DNA from 4 places in the Micromonospora arida genome. Region 1 is predicted to be linked to each of the others. Evidence: riboswitches for the same ligand, from Rfam matches in the RefSeq annotation. Region 1 holds a riboswitch; each other region holds the start of a gene.

Region 1 (5,195 bases):
CCACCCCGCGCGGGTCCGAGGATGCCAGCACCACCCCGGCGGACTCGATGGCCACATCGGTGCCCGCGCCGATCGCGATGCCCACGTCCGCCCGGGCCAGCGCCGGCGCGTCGTTCACCCCGTCACCGACCATCGCCACGACCAACCCCCGCCGCTGGAGCTCGGCCACCCGGTCGTCCTTCTCCGCCGGCAGCACCTCGGCGAAGACCTCGTCGACGCCAGGTCGGAAGCCGAGGTCGGCGGCGACCGCCTCGGCGACCGACCGGGCATCACCGGTGATCATGGCGATGGTGCGGACACCCTCGGCACGCAACTCGTCGACGGCGCGCCGGGCCTCCGGACGCACCTCGTCGGTCAACGCGAACGCCCCGAGCACGGCGTCCGGCAGCCGCACCAGGTGCAACACTGCGGCACCCCGCGCCGACCACCGCCCGGTCGCGGCCTCCAGCTCCGCCGGGAGCGGAAGGCCCAGCTCCCGCAGCAGCGCCGGCCCGCCCACCGCGTACTCCCTACCGTCGATTGTCGCTTTCACACCGCGGCCCGGCAGCGACCGGAACCCGGCAGCCCGGGCCGGACCGGCGCGCCCGGCCGCCGCCACGATCGCCCGGGCCAACGGATGTTCGCTGTCCGACTCGACACCGGCCGCGAGCCGCAGCACCTCGTCCCGCTCGACGCCGGACGCCGTCACCAGGTCGGTCACCCCGTGCTCGCCCCGGGTCAGCGTGCCGGTCTTGTCGAAGAGCACCGCGCCGACGGTCCGCATCCGCTCGAGGGCCAACCGGTCCTTGACCAGGATCCCGGACCGTGCGGCGAGCGCGGTGGAGAGCGCGACGACCAGCGGGATGGCGAGACCCAGCGCATGCGGGCAGGCGATCACCAGGACCGTGACCGCACGGACCACCGCCTCGTCCGGCTGACCGAGCGCGGTCCAGACCAGCACGGTCAGCACGGCAGTGCCGGTGGCCAGGTAGAACAGCGCGGCGGCGAACCGGTCGGCCAACAGTTGGGCCCGGCCACCGGAAGCCTGGGCCTGCGCGACCATCCGCTGGATGCCGGCGAGGGCGGTCTGCTCACCCAACGCCTCGACGCGCACCCGGATCGCCGAGTCGGTGGCGACGGTGCCGGCCACCACCCGGTCACCCGTCGACCGGGCGACCGGGCGCGACTCCCCGGTGATCATCGACTCGTCCAGCTCGGCGCCGCCCTCGACGACCCGGCCGTCCGCCGGCACCCGACCCCCCGGCCGGACCAGCACCACGTCGCCGATCCGCAGACCGGTCACCGGCACCGCCTCGACCCGCCCGTCCGCCGCCACCCGTTCGGCCTTGTCCGGCAACAGCGCGGCCAGCGCCGCCAGTGCTCCCCTGGCCTGCCCGATGGCCTTCATCTCCTGCCAGTGCCCGAGCAGCATGATGGTGACCAGCGCGGCCAACTCCCACCAGAAGTCCAGGTCGAAGGCGCCGACGCTGGTCGCCAGGGACGCGGCGTACGCGACGGTGATCGCCATCGCGATCAGCAGCATCATCCCGGGCGCCCGGTCCCGCACCTCCCGAACCGCACCGACCAGGAACGGCCACCCACCCCACCAGAACACCACCGAGCCGAGCACCGGCCCCACCCAGGCCTGACCGGCAACGCCGCCGTCCCCGGCCAGGCCCAGCTGATCCGACACGAGACGACTCGTCAGCACCACCGGGATGGTCAACACCAGGCAGACCCAGAACCGGCGACGGAACATCGCCGGATCGTGCCCGGCGTGCTTGTCGTGCCCGGCGTGCTTGTCATGCCCGGCGTGCTTGTCGTGCGGCATGGGTTCGGCGCGTCGCGATCGGTCTGGATCGGGCGGTGACGAAGCGGGCATGGCTCCAACATGCCGTCCCGGAGACCGCCGCGCGAGTGGTTCGGCCGCCCGACACTCCGCCACGACCTGCAACCCCCGGGTGGGCTGGCTAGCATCTCCCACGATGGCCCTCCGAATGCCGCTGCACAGTCGGGCACCGGTGCCGCTACGTCGTGGCGTCGCCCCCGGCCGACCGGGCCGAGCACTGACCGTCCGTGATCAAGCGGTCGTCAGGCAGCGATCCGCCCCGCCGTCCGCCGCGTTTCCACCGCAACGGTGAACCGCCCGGCCCGCTGACCCGTATCCCGCACCGGACCGTTGGGAGTCTCGCTTTGGGTTCCGGCCACACTCACCCCGCTCCGTCCGCCCCACCACGGGTGCGACGGATCCTCGTCGTGACGGTGGTACCCCTCTTCGTCGCCACAGTGCTGGCCGCGGCGCTGCTCTGGCCGCGCGGCGGGTCACCGCAGACCGACGGTGGTGCGGACGTGCCGCGCCACTCCGGCACTGTCACCCGGGTGGTGAGCGAGCCGTGCCCGTCGGTGCCGTCGGTTCCCGAGGGCACACCGAGGGTCGGCGACGGGCGGTGCGGCACTGTCGACGTCCGGGTGGACGACGGGCCGACCGCCGGCCAGCAGGTACGGACTCCGGTGCCCGACGGACCCGGCGCACCCCGGGTCGAGGTCGGCGACGAGGTCATCCTGGTCGAGCTGGCCGACCCGACCGATCCCACCACCAGCAACTGGAACATCGCCGAGCACCAACGCGGCACCCCGATGGTGTGGCTGGCGGTGATCTTCGCGGCCGCGATCGTCGCGTTCGGTCGGTGGCGAGGTCTGGCGGCGCTCGCCGGGCTGGCCGCCAGCTTCGCCATCCTGCTCACCTTCGTGCTGCCGGGCATCAGCGCCGGCAGGTCACCGCTGCTGGTGGCGGTGGTCGGCGCGGCCCTGATCATGTTCGTGGTGCTCTATCTGACCCACGGGGTCACCGCACAGACCTCGGTCGCGGTGCTCGGCACCCTGGGCAGCCTGGTGCTGACCGGCGTGCTCGCCACCGTCGCCACGGCCGCGACCCACCTCACCGGCTTCGGCAGCGAGGACGCCACCACCCTGTCGATGTTCCAGGGCGACGTGGACCTGCACGGTCTGCTGCTCGCCGGGATCATCATCGGATCGCTCGGGGTGCTCGACGACGTGACGGTCACCCAGGCGGCCACCGTCACCGAACTGGCGAACGCCAACCCGGGGCTGACCCGGTTGCAGCTGTACCGGGCGGCCACCCGGGTCGGCCGCGCGCACATCGCCTCCACTGTCAACACCATCGTGCTGGCGTACGCGGGCGCGTCACTGCCCCTGCTGCTCCTGCTCACCGCCGACTCGCGGCCGATCGGGCAGATCCTCACCAGTGAGTTCCTCGCGCAGGAGATCGTCCGCAGCGCGGTCGCCACCCTCGGTCTGATCGCCGCCGTGCCGCTGACCACCGGGCTGGCCGCAGTGGTGACCGCCGCCGGGCGCACCGCTGCCACGGCGTCCACCGACGCTCCCGCGCCCCGGCCGCAGCCGGACCGCAGCGAGGCACTGGCCGCACTCAGCTCACCGCGAACGACCGGCTCCGACGAGCCGGACCGGACGCGGACCGCACCCCCATCCCAGGCCACCGACCGGTGGCCGAAGTCGAACAGGAGCACGGATACGGCATGGTGACACTCCTCAGCGTGACCAGATCGGGCATCCACCCTGAGAACCGCGTCACTGGTCACTCAACGCTATGGCGAAATGACGCTTTTGGTCGGCAGCCAGGCGTAGCTCACCCGGCCGACTCTCGGGTAACCTCGCTGCCGGTTACCGATGAAGGCGCGAAGCGGCGCCTGCGGTGCCACCGCCCAATCGCCAACCGGCGAGCCGGGGACCCAGGTACCTGGGGTGAATCCGCATCAGCGGTAGGGGCCACTTCCGCCCCGAACCCGTCAGCTAACCCGGTCGGCGGTCGACGGAAGGGAACATTGTGACGGCACCCCTACGCCGCTGGATGACACCCGTGGTGGCCGTGATCGCCGCACTGACCGTGCTCGCCGGGCCGCTCCCAGCGCACGCCGCCCCGACGACCCCCACACCGTCCGGGCACGAGGAGGACGGCGAGCCCAAGCTGCTCAACGACGTCATCGAGCAGGCCAACCGCGACTACTCCGCCGCGAAGTCCAAGCTGGACAAATCCAAGAAGCGGCAGGACGAGTTGGCAGCGGAGGTCAACCGGGCCAAGGCCGACCTGGACGCGTTGGCCCCGCAGGTCGGGCAGATCGCCGCCCAGGCGTACCGGACCGGCCGGATCGGCGCGGTCGCGATGCTGCTGGAGAGCGACGCGCCCGACTCGTTCGTCCAACGCGCCGGGATGCTCGACGAGATGAACATGGTCAACGAGAAGAAGCTCTCCGAGGTCAACGAGGTGAAGGCCCGCGCCGAGCAGGCCAAGCTGGCCCTCGACACCGAGGTCCGCGAGCAGCAGAAGCAGACCGCCCTGATGGCCAAGCGCAAGAGCGAGGCCGACAAGGCGCTCTCCCTCGTCGGCGGCAAGGGTTTCACCGGCGGCCTGGTGGATGCCACCTCCAAGGTCGCGAAGATCGGCCCGGGTCGCACGGCCGACGGTGACTGGAAGCCCCAGTCGTGCAGCGAGAACGACCCCACCACGTCCGGCTGCATCACGCCGCGCACGCTGCACGCGTACAAGGAGGTCAAGGCGGCCGGCTTCAACCGGTTCGTCGGCTGCTACCGCCCCGGCGGGCCGTGGGAGCACCCGAAGGGCCGCGCCTGCGACTGGTCGCTACAGAAGAGCGGGTTCTCCCCGTGGCACAACAACGACACCCGGACGTACGGCAACAACGTCGCCGCATTCCTCATCCGTAACGCCGACCGGCTCGGCATCTACTACGTGATCTGGAACCGGCAGATCTGGTTCCCGGCCACCGGCTGGAGTTCGTACAGCGGGCCGTCGAACCACACCGACCACGTCCACATGTCGCTGCTCTGACCCGCACGATCCCCGTCGAGGGCCGTTCCGCGTGACGCGGAGCGGCCCTCGTCGCGTCAGACTGCGGCAGCCGCGGCCGGGTCGGTCGACTCGGGCGATCCGGCCGGGGTCTCCAACGTCGCGAGGTCGGCCGGTACGGCGGCCACCGGGCGCACCGCTCCGGCGGCCAGCCGGTAGGACACCCCCACCACCGCGCACCGCCCCCGCGCCACCGAGTCGGCCAGCACGGGCGACTGCCCGAGCAACGTCTCGACGGTCTGGGCGATGTGGATGTCGACGATGCCGTCGATGTCGTCCACGCCCTCGGACGCGGCTCGGCGCAGGCTGGGCA
Region 2 (5,195 bases), on a different contig from region 1:
TCGATATCGGCGGGATGCCCCATGTGTCGGGACAGTAAGTGCAAGATCGCGGGGCAGGGCAAGATCGCGGGGCAGGGCAAGATCGCGGGGCAGGGCAAGATCGCGCGTAGCGGCGGCCTTGACCTGCTCCCTGCGCGCAGCGGGGGCGGCGCCTACTTCGTGGTTGCGGCGCGATCACGGCTCGTGTGGGCGGGTCGGGCGGCGGGGCGCCGGCCCCACGGCTTGTAGGTGGACAGCACCGTCGCGATGATCATCAGGCTGGTCGACACCGCCGGCGCGATGACCAGGTCGGCGCGATCCCGGGCGGGCAGGGCGGCACCGACCGCTCCGGCGTGACGCAGGTTCGGGGTGAGCAGGAACAGCACCAGCCCGACCATCACCGTGGTGAGCACGAGCTTGACCAGCACCCAGCGGTGGCGCAGCAGGCCCCACGGGGTGAGCAGCGAGCTGGCGAGTCCGATCAGCCAGACCAGGACGCTCAGCGGCGCGAACAGCATCGTGCCGACCAGGGCCGTGACCGGATAGACCACCGCCGGGTCGGCACCTCGCTGCACGGCGATGCCGAGGGTGAGCAGCACCAGGTCGGCGCCGAGCCAGCCCAGCGAGGTGACGAGGTGCAGGGTGAGCAGCGCCTTGCGGGTGGTGGGTCGGATCCGAGGCATACCGCGATGCTGCCCGCGGACCGTGGCAGGGTCGTCCGACGAGCGACGACATCAGGGGTACGCCCGGCGACGTAGCCGGGCCCCGGACGTACGTGATGCCTGTGAGTCATCACGATGACTCACAGGCATCACGACGCGTGGGTCAGTAGACCGACAGGTGTACGTGGTTGGTGTGGTCGCTGGACGGGTCGCCGCCCGCCCCGCTGTACGACTTCCACCCGCTGCTGGGCAGCCAGATCTGCCGGTACCAGATCACGTAGAGCACGGCGAGCCGGTCGGCGTTGCGGATGAAGTACGCGGCCAGGTTGTTGCCGTAGGTCTTGTCGCCGCCGGTGGCATCCCCGCCGAAGCCGCCCTTCTGCGCCGCGAAGTCGCAGGCCCGGCCCTTCGGGTGTTCGCCGGAGCCGCTGGGGCGGTGGCACGAGACGTACCGGGTGAACCCTGCGGCCTTGGCCTGGTTGAGCGCGTGCAGGGTGCGGGGGGTGATGCAGCCGCTGGCCGGGGTGGGGTCGTTGACGCTGCACGACTCGGAGGGCCAGGAGCCGTCGGAGTTGCGCGGCGCGGCCGTCGCGTTGGCGCTGGAGGTGCCCCGGTTGGAGCCGGTGTCGGCGGTGGTCTGCGGTTTGGGTGTGGTGGCGACGGTGAGGGCCCGTTCGGCCTGCTCCTTGCGCTTGGCCATCACCGCGACCTGCTTGCGCTGTTCGGTGATCTCGCCGTCCAGGGCGACCCGGGTGCGATTGGCCTTGTCCTTGCTGTTCAGCAGGTCGCGCAGCACCCGGTCCTCGTTGGCGGCCACCGCGTCCAGCGCGGCCGCCCGGTCCATGAAACCTTCCGGGGTGTTGCTGTTGAGCAGTGCCGACATCGCGCCGAGCCGGCCGGTGCGGTAGGCCACTTCGGCGATCTCGCCGACCTTGCCGTTGCGCTGCTCGATCTCGACCTCGATGGTCTTCATCTGTGTGGCGAGCTGCTTCTGCCGTTGCACGGAGGTGTCCAGGGCGCGCTTCGCGTCCAGGTAGCCCTTGCTGGCCGCCTCGAGTTGGGCCCGCAGCGCCGGGGTGCCGCCCTCCTCGTCGGAGTCGGGTGCGGCGGCCCGCAGGCCGGTCGGGGGAGCGGCCGAGGCGGTGCCGGCCGGAAGCGCGACGCCGAGGGCGAACATCGCGACGATCAGGGCCGCCAGTCGGGCGGCGGGTGGTCGTGCTGGTGCCACTGCGCATGTCCTTCCGTCAGCCGCCGACCGGGTTAGCTGACGGGTTCGGGACGGAAGATCCCTACCGCTGACGCGGATGCACCCCAGGAACATGGTTCCCCGGTTCGCCTGGTTGGGCGATTAGGCGGCGACCGCCACCGGCGCCGGGAGGGCGCCGCCTGGTGGAGGCCGGGACCGAGCCTACCGGTGCCAATGGGGCCGCTGCAGCCAATGTGACGGACGGTGCGTGCGTCGCCACGGAAAATTACCGCGAAAGTTGAGAAATGCTCCAAAAATCCCCGGTCACCATTCGATCGAGCCACACGCTCCGGAGGCGGCACCGGGCTCGATCTGCAACGTCGCGTGCTCGATGCGGAAGTCGTCGTGCAGGGCCGTACGCGCCGCGGTGAGCACCGCGCCGACCTCCGCGCCCGGTGCCATGGTCAGGTGGGCGGAGGCCACCTCCATGCCCGAGGTGAGCGTCCAGACGTGCAGGTCGTGCACCTCGACGACACCGGGGACGGCGGCGAGCCGGTCGTGCACGGCGGTCACCTGGAGGTGCTCCGGGGCGGCCTGCACCAGGATGCGGATGGCGGCGCGGGCCAGCCGCCAGGTGCGCGGCAGGATGAACACGCCGATGGCGACCGCGACCAGAGGGTCGGCCCACCACCAGTCGGTGACGGTGATGAGCAGCGCAGCGCCGATGACGCCGACCGAGCCGAGCAGGTCACCGAGCACCTCCAGGTAGGCACCCTGGAGGTTGATGCTCTCCCGGGCTCCGGCGCGCAGCAGCGCGAAGGCGGCGATGTTCGCGAGCAGGCCGAGTACGGCCACCACGAGCATCGGGCCGGCGACGACCTCATGCGGGTCACCGAAGCGGCGGATCGCCTCGACTACCACGTAGATCGCGACGCCGGAGAGCAGGACGGCGTTGGCCAGCGCGGCGAGCACCTCGAGCCGGTAGAGCCCGAAGGTGCGCTGCGGGTCGCCGGTGGCCCGCCGGGTCGCCGTGATGGCGGCGAGCGCCATCCCGATGCCGAGCACGTCGGTGAACATGTGCCCGGCGTCGGAGAGCAGGGCTAGCGAGCCGGTGTGCAGGGCGGCCACGGCCTCGACCACCATCAGGGTGGCGAGCAACCCGAAAGCCGCCCAGAGTCGACCTCGGTGCTGGTGTGCGGCATTGGCGACGGACCCATGGTGGTGGTCATGACCTGCGCCCACGAGAACCACCTTCCGCCGCTGGCCGGGACCCGGTCAAATGTATGCTCACATCGCTATGTGTGCAAGTGTGCGGGCAGGGCGTCCGCCGGCGGCAGTCCGCACACGTCAGCCGGTCGGGTCGATGGTGGTGAGCCGCTGGGTGGCCCGGGAGAGCGCCACGTACAGGGTGCGCACCCCGGCGCCCGGATCCGCCCGGATCTCGCTCGGGGCGACCAGCACCACCCCGTCGTACTCCATTCCCTTGGCCTCCAGGCTGGTCACCACCTGCAACCTGGGCGCGCCGAGCGCGCCCAGCCAACCGGCGACCTCGTCCCGGCGGGGGACCGGCGTGATCACCCCGACCGTGCCCTCCACCTCGGCCAGCAGACCGGCGGCGGCCTCCACGGTCGCGGTCTCCAACCCCGTCGCGGGCACCACCAGCTCCACCGGCTCGACCCCGGTGGAGCGAACGGCGGTCGGCAGCGGCAGGTCCGGGTAGAGCCGACGGATCTCCGCCGCCGCCACCGCGAAGATCTCCGCCGAGTTGCGGTAGTTGGTGGTGAGCGTGAAGTCGTGTCGCTTGCGCCGGCCCAACGCCTGGTCGCGGGCTCGGGTCAGCTCCTCCGGATCGCCGGTCCACGCGGTCTGCGCGGGGTCGCCCACAACGGTCCAGGAGGCCAGTCGGCCGCGTCGACCGATCATCCGCCACTGCATCGGCGAGACGTCCTGTGCCTCGTCCACCACCACGTGCGCGTACTCCCGGTAGTCCTCCGGACGCTCCCGGGCCGCCGCGCGGGCGGCCCGTTGCCGTTCACCGAGGGTGCTCAGCTCACGGACGCCGCCGGCGAGCTGGAACGGATCGCGTCGCGCGCGGGCCGGCTGCGCGGGCTTACCGAGCAGCGCGTCCAACTCATCCAGCAGCGCCACGTCGGCGATGGTCAGCCCGGCCGAGTCCAGGTTCCGGTACGCGGCGTTGAGCAGCCGGATCTCCGCCGAGGAGAGGATCCCCCCGGCGTACCGGCGCAGCCGGTCCGGCTCCGCCAACCAGCCGAGCACGTGCCGGGGGTGCAGCCGAGGCCACCACGCCTTGAGGAACTCCCGGAACTCCGACCGCTCGGCGATCTCCGCCTCGAAGGCCGGTTGCTCCGGCAGTCGGCCGCTGCTCAGCTCACGGGCCTGCGCCCAGAGCGCGGCGAACACCCCGTCGAAACCGGCCCGACGCACCTCGTTGCGTCGTGCGCCGCGTTGCAGCGCGCGGTCCCGGATCCGGTCCAGCGCGGCCCGGTCCAACCGCAGCAGCGTGCCCCGGTAGAGCAGCCGCAGCTCACCCGGGCCGCCCGGCACCGCGTCGCGGGCCGCCCGCTCCAGCACCCGGCGCATCCGCAGCGAGCCCTTCACCGCCGCCACCTCGGGCGGGTCGGGGCGGGTGGCGGTCATTCCCGGGAAGAGGGTGCCCAGCGAGTGCAGGGTCGCGGTGTCCTCACCGAGCGACGGCAGCACGGAGCCGATGTACTCGACGAAGACCGACGACGGGCCGACCACGAGGATGCCGCCGCCGGCGTAGCGGCTGCGGTCGGAGTACAGCAGGAACGCGGCCCGGTGCAGGGCGACAGCGGTCTTGCCGGTGCCGGGGCCGCCCGCGACGATCGTCACCCCGGAGCCGGGCGAGCGGATCGCCTCGTCCTGCTCCCGCTGGATGGTCGCCACGATGTCACGCATGCCCCGGCCGGTGGCCTTGGACAGGGTGGCCAGCAACGCGCCGTCACCGACGACGGTCATCCCCTCCGGGGCGGCCGTCGGGTCCAGCAGGTCGTCCTCGATCCGGGTGACCCGCTCGGCGCGGGACTGGATGGTGCGCCGCCGCACCACGTCCAGCGGCTGCGCAGGGGTGGCCTGGTAGAAGGCGGCGGCGGCCGGCGCGCGCCAGTCGACGACAAGCGTGACGGCGTTCTCGTCGCGGATCCCCAGTCGCCCGACGTGCAGCACCTGACGGTCGCGCAGGTCCAGGCGGCCGAAGACCAGCCCCTCGTGCTCGGCGTCCAGGGTGTGCCGCCGCTGCGCCGCGTGGAAGACCATCGCGTCGCGCTCGACCAGGGCGCCGTGCGTGCCCACCCGGGCCATCCGGTAGCCGTCACGCTCGGCGCGGA
Region 3 (5,195 bases), on a different contig from region 1:
CTGCCGATCACGGTGGGGGTGGCCCGCACGAAGTTCCTGGCCAAGGTGGCCAGCGGCGTGGCGAAACCGGACGGCCTCCTGGTGGTCGCACCGGACGCCGAGCTGGCGTTCCTGCACCCGCTGCCGGTGGAACGGCTCTGGGGCGTCGGCCCGGTCACGGCCGCCAAGCTGCGCGAACGCAGGATCCGTACCGTCGGGGAGGTGGCCCGCCTCGGTGAGGCGGCGCTGGTGTCGCTGCTCGGCGCGGGTGCCGGCCGGCACCTGCACGCTCTGGCGCACAATCGCGACCCCCGGGCGGTGCAGGTGGGGCGGCGACGCGGTTCGATGGGCGCGCAGCACGCGCTGAGTCGCAGCCCGCACGCCTCGACGGAACTGGACGCCATCCTCGCCGGGCTGGTCGACCGGGTCAGCCGGCGGATGCGGACGGCCGGGCGGTCGGGCCGCACCGTGGTGTTGCGGCTGCGCTTCGGCGACTACACCCGGGCGACCCGCTCGCACACGGTGGGTAAGGCGACCGCCGACACGACGGCGCTACTCACCGCCGCGCGGACGTTGTTGCGGGCCGCGCTGCCCGAGATCGATCGCCGAGGCATCACCCTGATCGGTGTCTCCGTGGGCAACCTCGACGACAACCCGGTCCAGCCTGAGCTGCCGTTCCAGCCAGACCCCGGCTCCCATCTGGACGCTGCGGTCGACGCGGTCCGCGACCGGTTCGGATCAGCGGCGCTCACGCGGGCGGTGTTGCTCGGCCGGGAGCCGGGCGTGGAGATGCCACTTCTGCCGGACTGACCGATAAGCGTGCGGCGTCCACGGCCGAGCTGCGATCAGAGACACATCACAGCAGGTCGGCGGTTTAGCCGGCGGCTGACGGGTGACCCTTGAGGGGTACAGCCTGACGAGGGGGGCCCACCATGTCCGACGACACCAGCAACCGACCGAGTCGCACCGCCGAGCGTCCGCACGACGTGACCGACCCGCTGCTGTGGCAGTTGGCGATCGACGTGCTGAGCGCACACGAGCCGGACGACGAGGACCAGTGCCGCAACCTCCAGTGCGCCGGGCAGTCCTGGCCGTGCGCGGCCCGCAACGGCGCCGAGCAGTCGCTGCGACTGTCCCGCAGCACGCCCGACTCGGTCGGGAGGACCACCGACGGCGACGACAGTGACGACGTGGGCGCGGGCCGTCCCGGGGAGTCCCCGGTGCCAGCCTCCCGCTGGGGCTGGAACGCCGGCCCGGCAGCGTCGCATCGAGGGCCGAAGGCGTCCGCCTCGGCGGCGTGACGGCGGCCCGCACGAGGTACGGGCACCCGGGCTGACAGCACGACACACACGAACGCTCGGCCGGGTCACCGGCCGAGCGTTCGTGTGTCATCCGTCAGAGGCTGAGCCGCTGACCCGGAAAGATCAGACCCGGGTCTGCGCCGACCACCTGCCGGTTGTCCTCGTACAGGGCCTGCCAGCCGCCGGCCACCCGCTGGTCGGCAGCGATCTCGGACAGGGTGTCGCCCGACTTGACCAGGTACGTCTGGCCGCCCGCCACCGGCGCGGTGCGCTGGTGGTCACGGGTCGCCGGCTGCTCGCCACGCGACGACCGCTCCTGCGGCTTGGTGGGCTTCGCGGTCGACGTCGTCGACTTCTCGGTGGATCTGGTCGACGGCTTCGCGGTGGGCTTGGTCGCGGAGCCACCCTTCTTGCCGCAGGTCGGCCACGCGCCGATGCCCTGTCCGTCGAGCACCTTCTCGGCAATGGCGATCTGCTCGCCGCGGCTGGCCAGGTCGGCGCGGGCGGCGTACTTCTTGCCGCCGTAACCGGCCCAGGTGCTCTGCGAGAACTGAAGCCCGCCGTAGTACCCGTTACCAGTGTTGATCTTCCAGTTGCCGCCGGACTCGCACTTGGCGATCGCGTCCCAGTTGACGGCGGCCTGCGCCGGGGCGGCCGGCCCGAAGAGGGCGACGGCGCCGGTGACCGCGCCAACGGCAAGGGTGCCGACGGCGAGGCGGCGGGTGGTGACCCGTCGATGACGGGGGGTGTAGACAGACGTCATGTGAGCTTCCTCCACGCCGGCGAGGTGAGCTGTCGGGTTCGGGCCGAGGAGCCCGGCCGCGCGGTGGCGGCTTCACCCCGAGGTGACATGCACCGAGGAACGTGTGGGTCCCCCGCTCCTGCCCGGGTGACTGGGTTCCGACGACCGGGGGCAGGATTTGGCGTTGCCGGCCGTGGTGTCCGCAATGGCGAACCCGACCGACGTTAGGCACGGTCGGTGACGGTCGCCCACCCCCTGTGAACTTCTTCACCGGGGCACGCGGGGCGGGTCCCGCAGCGGTTGCGGGCGATCGACGTCTGTGCAGTAACCATCGTGGACCGTTTCCGATCAGGTCGGCACAGCAGGCGTGGCGAACACGGCCACAGCCCGGCCTGACAGTTCGATTCAGGCGGTCGCCTGATATCTGCGGAGCGCAGCTTCGGCGAGCTGGTCCAGGAATCTGTCACCACCGGGTTTGTTGCCCTCCTCCTGAATGACCACCAGAGTGGTTCCGATCCGGACGAGGACGCTGTCGCATTCCAGCGTGTCAGCACCGTACGTCGCGCTGCACCTGACGCGAAGACTGTCATCTCCCAACCGCGGCCCTGGTGCCACTGCGAAGCGACGGCTGCCGCCCTGGCTGGACGACGCGACGGTGGGACAACGGCCGATCAAGGTTCGCAGGTCGGCCATTGCTCGTCGTGCACCGTCATCGGCGTATGTCCTGAGGACTTCGGTCCCCACCCACAGGTCATCCGGGCCCGCGTCATAGCTGAGGGTGGCCGCGGCCATCGCTGACGGAGTCCCGGTCAGCCGCCTCGCTGACAACAGCGGGGTCATGCTGCCCGAGCAGGCGTCTGAGCGTTGCTCCCCAGAATCAGGCGACATGACTGTCGCAATCTTCACAGTGAATCCTGGCGGCACCGAGTCCGTGGCGACCAGGCGTGCGGACAACGCCGCGGAGTAGCCCGGCCCGCCCGTCGCCGGAACTGCTGGGTTGGGCGGCTTCGTGGCTGTGGCCGAGCCCGTCGCCTGCGCCGCGGAGGGGATCGCTTCGCCCGCTGACCGGTCCGCTGTACGAGCCGGTGAGGTACCGCACGCGGTCACCGTACAGACGGCCACCACAGCAGCTGACGTACGCAGCACCATCCTGAGCACCGACGGACTCCACCCTCTCGTGCGGGACGCGTCACGTTAGCTGCGGGCGAGCGATCCCCCTACGGCTACAGCGTGCGGGCCAGCCGGTCGGCGAGCGTCCGGGTGAAGCGGGCCGGGTCGGTCAGCTCACCGCCCTCGGCGAGCACCGCCAGGCCGTAGAGCAGCTCGGCGGTCTCGGTCAGGGCGGCGGTGTCGCTGCCCTGCTCGTGGGCCTTGCGCAGCCCCGACACCAGCGGGTGACCGGGGTTGATCTCCAGGATCCGCTTGGTCGTGGGGATCTCGTGCCCCATCGCTCGGTACATCTTCTCCAAGGTCGGGGTGAGGTCGTGGGCGTCGCCGACGACGCAGGCCGGTGAGGTGGTGAGCCGGGACGAGAGGCGAACCTCCCGGACGCTGTCGGTGAGGGTGGTCCCCAGCCAGTCGAGCAGCCCGGCGAACTCCTGTCGCTGCTGCTCGCGCTCGGCCTCGGCCTGCTGCTTCTCCTCGTCGGTGTCCAGGTCGATCTCGCCCTTGGCGATCGAGCGCAGTGGCCGACCGTCGTACGTGCCGACCCGCTCGACCCACACCTCGTCGACCTGGTCGGTGAGGAGCAGCACCTCGTGCCCCTTGGCCCGGAACGCCTCCAGGTGCGGAGAGTTCTCGATGGCGGCCCGGGACTCGCCGGTGGCGTACCAGATGTCGCTCTGGCCGTCCTTCATCCGCGACACGTAGCCGGCCAGGTCGGTGGGCTCGGCCGGGTCGTTGGTGGAGGCCACCGACAGGATGTCCAGCAGGGTGTCCCGGTTGTCGGTGTCGTCGATCAGCCCTTCCTTGACCACCGCGCCGAATTCGGTCCAGAAGGTGCGGTAGCGCTCGGCGTGGTTGGCCTTGAGGTCCTTGACCGTGGCGAGGACCTTCTTGACCAGGCGGCGGCGGACGATCTGGATCTGCCGGTCCTGCTGGAGGATCTCCCGGGAGATGTTCAGCGACAGGTCGTGCGCGTCGACCACACCCTTGACGAAGCGCAGGTAGGTCGGGACCAGCGCCTCGCAGTCGTCCATGATGAAGACGCGCTTGACGTAGAGCTGGACGCCACGGCGGCCCTGCGGGGAGAACAGGTCCAGGGGGGCGTGGCTGGGCAGGAAGAGCAGCGCCTCGTACTCGAAGGTGCCCTCGCCCTTCATGTGCACGACCTCGAGCGGGTCGGCCCAGTCGTGGCTGACGTGCTTGTAGAACTCGTTGTACTCGGCGGCGTCGACCTCGTCTCGGGGCCGCGCCCAGAGTGCCTTCATCGAGTTGAGGGTCTGCACCTCGCGGGTGGCGGCCTCACCGTCGGCGCCGGGGCGTTCGACGCTCATCCGAATCGGCCAGGCGATGAAGTCGGAGTAGCGCTTGACGATCTCGCGGACGGTCCACTCGGCGGTGTAGTCGTGCAGGTTGTCCTCGGTGTCGGCCGGCTTGAGGTGCAGCGTCACCGTGGTGCCCTGCGGCGCCTCGTCGACCGCCTCGATCGAGTACGTGCCCTCGCCGGTGGACTCCCAGCGGGTGCCGCCGGTCTCGCCGGCCTTGCGGGTCAGCAGGGTGACCCGGTCGGCGACCATGAACGCGGCGTAGAAACCGACGCCGAACTGGCCGATGAGGTCCTGCTTGGCGTGGGCGTCGGCGGACTCGCGCAGTTGGCGCAGCAGCTCGGCGGTGCCCGACTTGGCGATCGTGCCGATCAGCTGGACGACCTCGTCGCGGGTCATCCCGATGCCGTTGTCCCGCACGGTGAGGGTGCGGGCGTCGCGGTCGATCTCCAAGGCGACGTGCAGGTCGTCGGTGTCGGCGACGAGGTCCTTGTCGACGAGGGTGGCCAGTCGGAGCTTGTCCAGTGCGTCGGACGCGTTCGAGATGAGTTCCCGCAGGAAGACGTCCTTGTTCGAATAGATCGAGTGGACCACCAACTGGAGGAGCTGACGCGCCTCGGCCTGGAATTCCAACGTTTCGGCCTGGTTGCTCACACCGTCTCCCATCTCGGCTCGCACGGAGGTTCG
Region 4 (5,195 bases), on a different contig from region 1:
CGCTGATCGTCGCGCTACCGCTGCTGATCCTCGCGCTCTGGCCGGCGCAGGAGTTGGTGCCGGAGGTGAGCCGCTGGTGGTTCACCCAGATCTTCCCGCCGGTGCGGTCGCTGGAGTTCTGGTTGGGCGCGGTGGCGGCCGAGTTGATGCGCCGGGGGCTCTGGCGCGGTCCCGGTCTGACAGTGGCCAGCGGGATCTTCCTGGTCACCTGGGTGGCGGCCGCGCAGTGGATCCGTGCCGAGCTGTGGACCACGCTGCTCGCGGTCGCGTACCTGTTGGTGATCACCGCGGCCGCGGACGCGGACGTGCGGGGTCGGCGCTCGCCGTGGCGGTCCCGGCCGGTGGTCTGGCTCGGTGAGGTCTCGTTCGCCTTCTACCTGGTGCACGTGCTGGTGATGACGAGCGTGCTGCGCTGGAGCGGCACCTGGGGGATCGGCTTCGCGGGCTGGCGTGGCCCGGCCGTGGTGCTCGGCTTCCTGGCGGCGAACCTGATCCTTGCCGGGCTGCTGCACCGCTTCGTCGAAACCCCGATGATGCGCCGGCTCGCGCCGCGCCGTGCGGCCCCTCCAGCGCCCCTCCCCCGACAACGCGCGGCCGGCGACGACGACGCACGAGACCCCGCGAGCAGCGCCCGCGGCGAGGTCGACGGACCTGCCGACGAGGTCGGTCGGTCCGACGGTCGATCAACGTACGTCGACCTGCGCTGACAACGTCCACCCTGGTCAACGGGGTCGGCGCGGCGTGATCCGACACGCCCGTGGTCGGTGCGCCCGGGTCGGCGCGACGGTAGCCTGGGGACGTGCTTCCGGTCGCGTTCACCTGTCCGCTGTGGTGGGTGGCGCGCTGGGCGACTCGGGTGCTGACCAGCCTCGCCGTCGTCGCGGCCCTGGCGCTCGGCGCAGGCCCGGCCACGGCCGCCACGCCAACACCCGGCCCGGTGCCGACGTCGAGCGCGGTGCCGGCCTCGGTCGCCGTCGGGTCTCTGGCGGTCTCCTACCGGCACTCCGAGGCGCACAGTGCGGCCCGCCCGGCCCCGGCGATTCCGCCGGAGGCCGCCGAGGGGTCGGTCCCGACATGGTCGGTCGACACGCTGATGGCGTTCCCCGGCGATCAAGGCACCATCGCGGCCGGCGTGCTGCCGGCCCGCACGGCCGAATCCGACCGGCTGTCCCTCGTCGACGCAGCTGGCGGTCGGGCTTCCCGGGCCCCACCCGGGCGCTGAGCCACCGGGACGACCGTCCCGGCACCGCGCCCTGTCGACCCACCCGCTCCCTGACCCGCCGCCCCTTGGCCCGCCATGGCCCGCCGGTCGGCGCGGCTCCCCATCGCACTGCTCTCTCCCCGAGGTGCCGACCATGGAGACCGTCGTCTTCTACCAGTTCGTGACCGAGGTGCCGCAAGCCGCCGCCATCTGGTCGACGCTGTTCCTGCTGACCCTGGGCCTGCTCGCCGTGCTGGCCGCCCGCCCCGAACGGGACCGGCCCACGGACGACCCGCTCCCGGCCGGGCCCACTCCTCGGGAGGTGGCCGCCGCCGAGGCCGTCGACCTGCGCCGCTACGCCGAGGAGGTGGCCGTCGCCGCGGCCGGCGCGGCCACCACCGCCAAACGCTGGCGTGCCGCCTGGCTGACTGCTCAGGAGCAGCTGGAGCAGGCATGGATCGGGTACGACGAGGCGGATGCCGTCGCGCGTCGCTTCGCTGGGGCCGGGGCGCTGCCCACCCCGCAGACCCCGCACACCCCCGCCGAGTACGCCGCCCGGGAACGCTATCTGCACCGGGCGGCGATGGCGGCGTACTGGCGGGGCGACCTGACCATGGCGCAGCTCGGCGACGTGTTCGGGCACCGGCGCGGCTGGGATCCCCGGCGACACCCGGTTGAACAGGAGGTGCTGATCAGCCGGGTGGTCCGGGATGCGCGGCTGGCCGACTACCAGGTGGCCGCCGACCGTGAGCGGGCCGCCTGGCGCGACGCGGAGTTGGCCGCCGAGTCGGCTCGTGCCCTCGCCGAGGAGGCGTACGCGGCGGCGGCCCGGCTCCGCCCGACCCTGGTGCCGGCGCGCCGCACGGTGGCCGGAGCGTTGCGTCCCGCCGTCGTGGCACGGTGGCGCCCGGCCCGGGTGGGTTGAGCCCAATCCGTGATGTGAGGCCGGTCACCCAATTGCGAAATCGGACGTCCGACGCGATCGGCAGGATTGTTCCCGCGATTGTGGCCGCGTTTTTTGCGGCCTGTCCGGTTGTCGCCCGCAGGCGTCGCCGTAACCGGTTGTCCCATCGAGTCACATCATCGGCAATACGCGCAGAAATTGTCGCGCCGATTGGGGTTTACGCAGGTGAACCTGGCTTGGCAGGGCGTTGAGACGCCAGTAGTGTCGTCCCGTCCGGTGCGGTAACCGATCGCAAGACGCGACGCCGCGCCGACCCGCTTAATCGTGATCAACGAACCGGGGACCCACCAGTAAGTCCGGGGTGAATCCGCGAGCCACGGCCCGCGGTAGGGCGTCTTCCCGCCCGAATCCGTCAGCTAACCCGGTAGGCGGTGTCGGAAGGAGTCCCATCCTCGTGCAGCACCTTTCCACCCCTCGGCTGTTCCCTCGCCTCCACGGCGCGGCGGTGCACCCGCTCAATCGTCGCGTGACGGTGAGCTGACCCCCCGGGTCATCGCCTTCCCCGCCCGGCCGCGCCGGGCGTTCCCCTGAGCGGTTCACCATCCGCGGACCACGGTCCGCGCGCTGGCGCCTGCCCGGATACCGGTCCGGCCCCGGTGTGCCGCTCACCCCCCGATCCGTGGAGGACCCCGTGAAGCACACCCTGCAGCGTCAGCTCCGCCGCCTCGCCACCCAGCGCCCGTACCAGATCGTCGTCGCCTCCGCCGCGGCCCTCGCGATCGCCACCACCACCGGCGCCCTGCTCACCACTGCCGACGACGCCCCGGCCGGCCAGCGCACCGCGACAACGGTCGCCGAGATGCGCAGCGACGTCGCCGCCTCCCGCGGCGAGGCGCGGGACGCGTCCCCCTCCGCCAGCGCCGCGCCGACCACGGCCGCCCCGGCCACCAGCGCCGCCTCGCCCGCCGCCAAGGCCAAGAGCAACCCCGACCTCACCCGTAAGCCGACGCCGCCGAAGCCCCCCGCGACGAAGGTGCTCGACTACGACTACGAGGCGCAGAACACCTACTACAACTGCGGCCCGGCGGCCACCCGCAACGCGCTCAGCGCCGCCGGGATCGACCGCACCCAGAGTGAGCTCGGCGCCGAGCTGGGCACCACCGAGATGGGCACCAACTCGGCCCTGGACACCACCCGGGTGCTCAACGCCGAGGTGAAGGGCTCCCCGTACCGGACCCGGATGTTCGCCGGCGCGCCCAGCCCGGCCCAGATGGACCAGCTCCAGGCCGACGTCGTCAAGGCCATCACCGACGGCCGTGGCGTGGTCGCCAACGTCGTCGGCGACGCCACCGACACTGCCGGCGGCTGGCACTCCTACGGTGGCGGTCACTACATCGCCGTCGTGGGTTACAAGGACAACGGCCGCACCGTGCGGATCGCCGACTCGGCGAACCCGGCCGACGCGTCGTACTGGATCACCACGATCAACCTGGCCAACTGGATCGCCAGCCGGGGCTACTCCGCCTGACCCAGGCAACGCTGGACCGCCGCGGGCGCCGTCCCCTACAAGGGGCCGGCGCCCGCGGCGTTTGTCCACGCGGTCCGTCATCGACGGCTCTCGTACCCGACCGTGAACCGTGGGAGACTGCGGCCGTGGTGGAGAAGACGGGTGGTGACGCCGGCCGCAGGCCGGTCCTGCTGCTGCTGCACGGCATGGGAGCGACCGGGGACGTGTGGTTGTCCTGGGCGCCCTACCTTGAGCAGCACTGGCCCGGGCGGTGGCTGGCACCGGACCTCGCCGGCCACGGCTGGGCGTCGCCGCTGCCGTCGTACTCCTTCGCGGGCTTCGCCCAGCAGATCGCGCAGGCCCTCGCCCCCGACGACCGGCTGGTCGTGCTCGGGCACTCGCTGGGTGGGGTGGTCGGCCTGGCGCTGGCCGCCCGCGACGCCGGGACGCCGGTGGACGCGGTGGTCGGGCTGGGCATCAAGGCACTCTGGTCACCCGCCGAGCTGACCCGTGCCGCCGAGGTCGCCGCCCGACCGGTGAGCTGGTTCGCCAGCCGCACCGAGGCGGCTCGCCGCTACCTGCGGGTCTCCGGGCTGGTCGGCCTGGTCTCGCCGGACCACCCGGTGGTGGACGCCGGGCTGCGCCAGGTCGACGGTCGGTGGCGCCTCGCCATGGACCCGACCGCCTTCGCCGTCGGCGAGCCCGACCTGGCCGCGCTGCTGGCGGCGACCGACGTGCCGGTGGTGCTGGCGCGCGGGGAGGACGATCCGATGGTCACCGACGAACAGCTCAAGGAGTACGGCGTACCGGTCGCCACGCTGCCCGGTCTCGGGCACAACGCGCACGTGGAGGACCCGTCGGCGGTGCTGGCGCTGCTCGACCCGTACCGCTGAGCGGTTACGCCGGTGTGGACGCGGTCAGTGCCTCAGCCGGTGCCAGCTCTCGGCGGGCCGCGCTCAGAAACGCCTCGGCGTACGCCTCGGCGGGGAAGTCGCCAAGGTAACGGCGACGGGTGGCCCAGCGCTCGGCAGCCAGCGGGTCGGTGTCCAGCAGGGCGGTCAGCACTTCGTCCACGTTGGACATGTCCCGCCGCAGCACGTAACCCGAACCGGCCAGCGGGAACCGCTCCACGAACCGGTCGCCCTCGTCGCCCATGTCGGTGACCGCGTACGGCTTGCCGGAGTAGAGGAAGTCCGAAATCACGCCGGACACGTCGGAGACCAGCGCGTCGGCGGCGTTGACGCACTCGGTCAGGCTCAGCTCCCGAGCCGCCGCGCCGACCACGTGCTGGCGGCCGGTGCGGGCCCGGTCGGCGACGAGCAGCTCGGTCAGGCGGCCCAGTTGGCGGGCCGATGCCGGGTTCTGCGTGGTGTACGGGTGGGCCCGCAGGATCACCGTCGCGCCGCGCTCCAACAGTCGGCGCAGCAGGCTCTCGGCCACCGGCAGCGAGCAGTAGTCGGCGTCGGCGTGGTGCCCGGTCCAGGTCGGCGTGTAGAGCACCGTCGGGTGCGCCAACCCTCGCGCGGGCTCCGGGCGTACCTCGATCGACTCGACCTGTGGGCGACCCACCACCACGAACTTGT

Evidence for each region. A riboswitch is a leader RNA that binds a small molecule or an ion and turns the genes downstream of it on or off. The one in region 1 is predicted to bind cyclic di-AMP.
Region 2: linked by a shared signal. The riboswitch ahead of ACFYP0_RS13140 (coiled-coil domain-containing protein) and the one ahead of ACFYP0_RS09605 (coiled-coil domain-containing protein) in region 1 are both predicted to bind cyclic di-AMP.
Region 3: linked by a shared signal. The riboswitch ahead of ACFYP0_RS16570 (transglycosylase family protein) and the one ahead of ACFYP0_RS09605 (coiled-coil domain-containing protein) in region 1 are both predicted to bind cyclic di-AMP.
Region 4: linked by a shared signal. The riboswitch ahead of ACFYP0_RS18510 (C39 family peptidase) and the one ahead of ACFYP0_RS09605 (coiled-coil domain-containing protein) in region 1 are both predicted to bind cyclic di-AMP.

Annotation. Positions count from the first base shown of each region.
Region 1 covers NZ_JBIALC010000002.1:630,562-635,756, forward strand. Annotated here, with positions in the region: gene ACFYP0_RS09595 (heavy metal translocating P-type ATPase) at 1-1,810, opposite strand, end outside; gene ACFYP0_RS09600 (YibE/F family protein) at 2,173-3,543, shown strand; cyclic di-AMP (ydaO/yuaA leader) riboswitch at 3,710-3,840, shown strand; gene ACFYP0_RS09605 (coiled-coil domain-containing protein) at 3,845-4,864, shown strand; gene ACFYP0_RS09610 (carbonic anhydrase) at 4,921-5,195, opposite strand, start outside.
Region 2 covers NZ_JBIALC010000003.1:419,654-424,848, reverse strand. Annotated here, with positions in the region: gene ACFYP0_RS13145 (hypothetical protein) at 153-662, opposite strand; gene ACFYP0_RS13140 (coiled-coil domain-containing protein) at 805-1,869, opposite strand; cyclic di-AMP (ydaO/yuaA leader) riboswitch at 1,875-2,006, opposite strand; gene ACFYP0_RS13135 (cation diffusion facilitator family transporter) at 2,152-3,069, opposite strand; gene ACFYP0_RS13130 (HelD family protein) at 3,175-5,195, opposite strand, start outside.
Region 3 covers NZ_JBIALC010000004.1:522,283-527,477, reverse strand. Annotated here, with positions in the region: gene dinB (DNA polymerase IV) at 1-789, shown strand, start outside; gene ACFYP0_RS16575 (hypothetical protein) at 912-1,280, shown strand; gene ACFYP0_RS16570 (transglycosylase family protein) at 1,375-2,043, opposite strand; cyclic di-AMP (ydaO/yuaA leader) riboswitch at 2,044-2,216, opposite strand; gene htpG (molecular chaperone HtpG) at 3,246-5,174, opposite strand.
Region 4 covers NZ_JBIALC010000005.1:370,519-375,713, reverse strand. Annotated here, with positions in the region: gene ACFYP0_RS18525 (acyltransferase family protein) at 1-707, shown strand, start outside; gene ACFYP0_RS18520 (hypothetical protein) at 800-1,222, shown strand; gene ACFYP0_RS18515 (hypothetical protein) at 1,356-2,126, shown strand; cyclic di-AMP (ydaO/yuaA leader) riboswitch at 2,411-2,551, shown strand; gene ACFYP0_RS18510 (C39 family peptidase) at 2,785-3,633, shown strand; gene ACFYP0_RS18505 (alpha/beta fold hydrolase) at 3,759-4,505, shown strand; gene ACFYP0_RS18500 (CDP-glycerol glycerophosphotransferase family protein) at 4,510-5,195, opposite strand, start outside.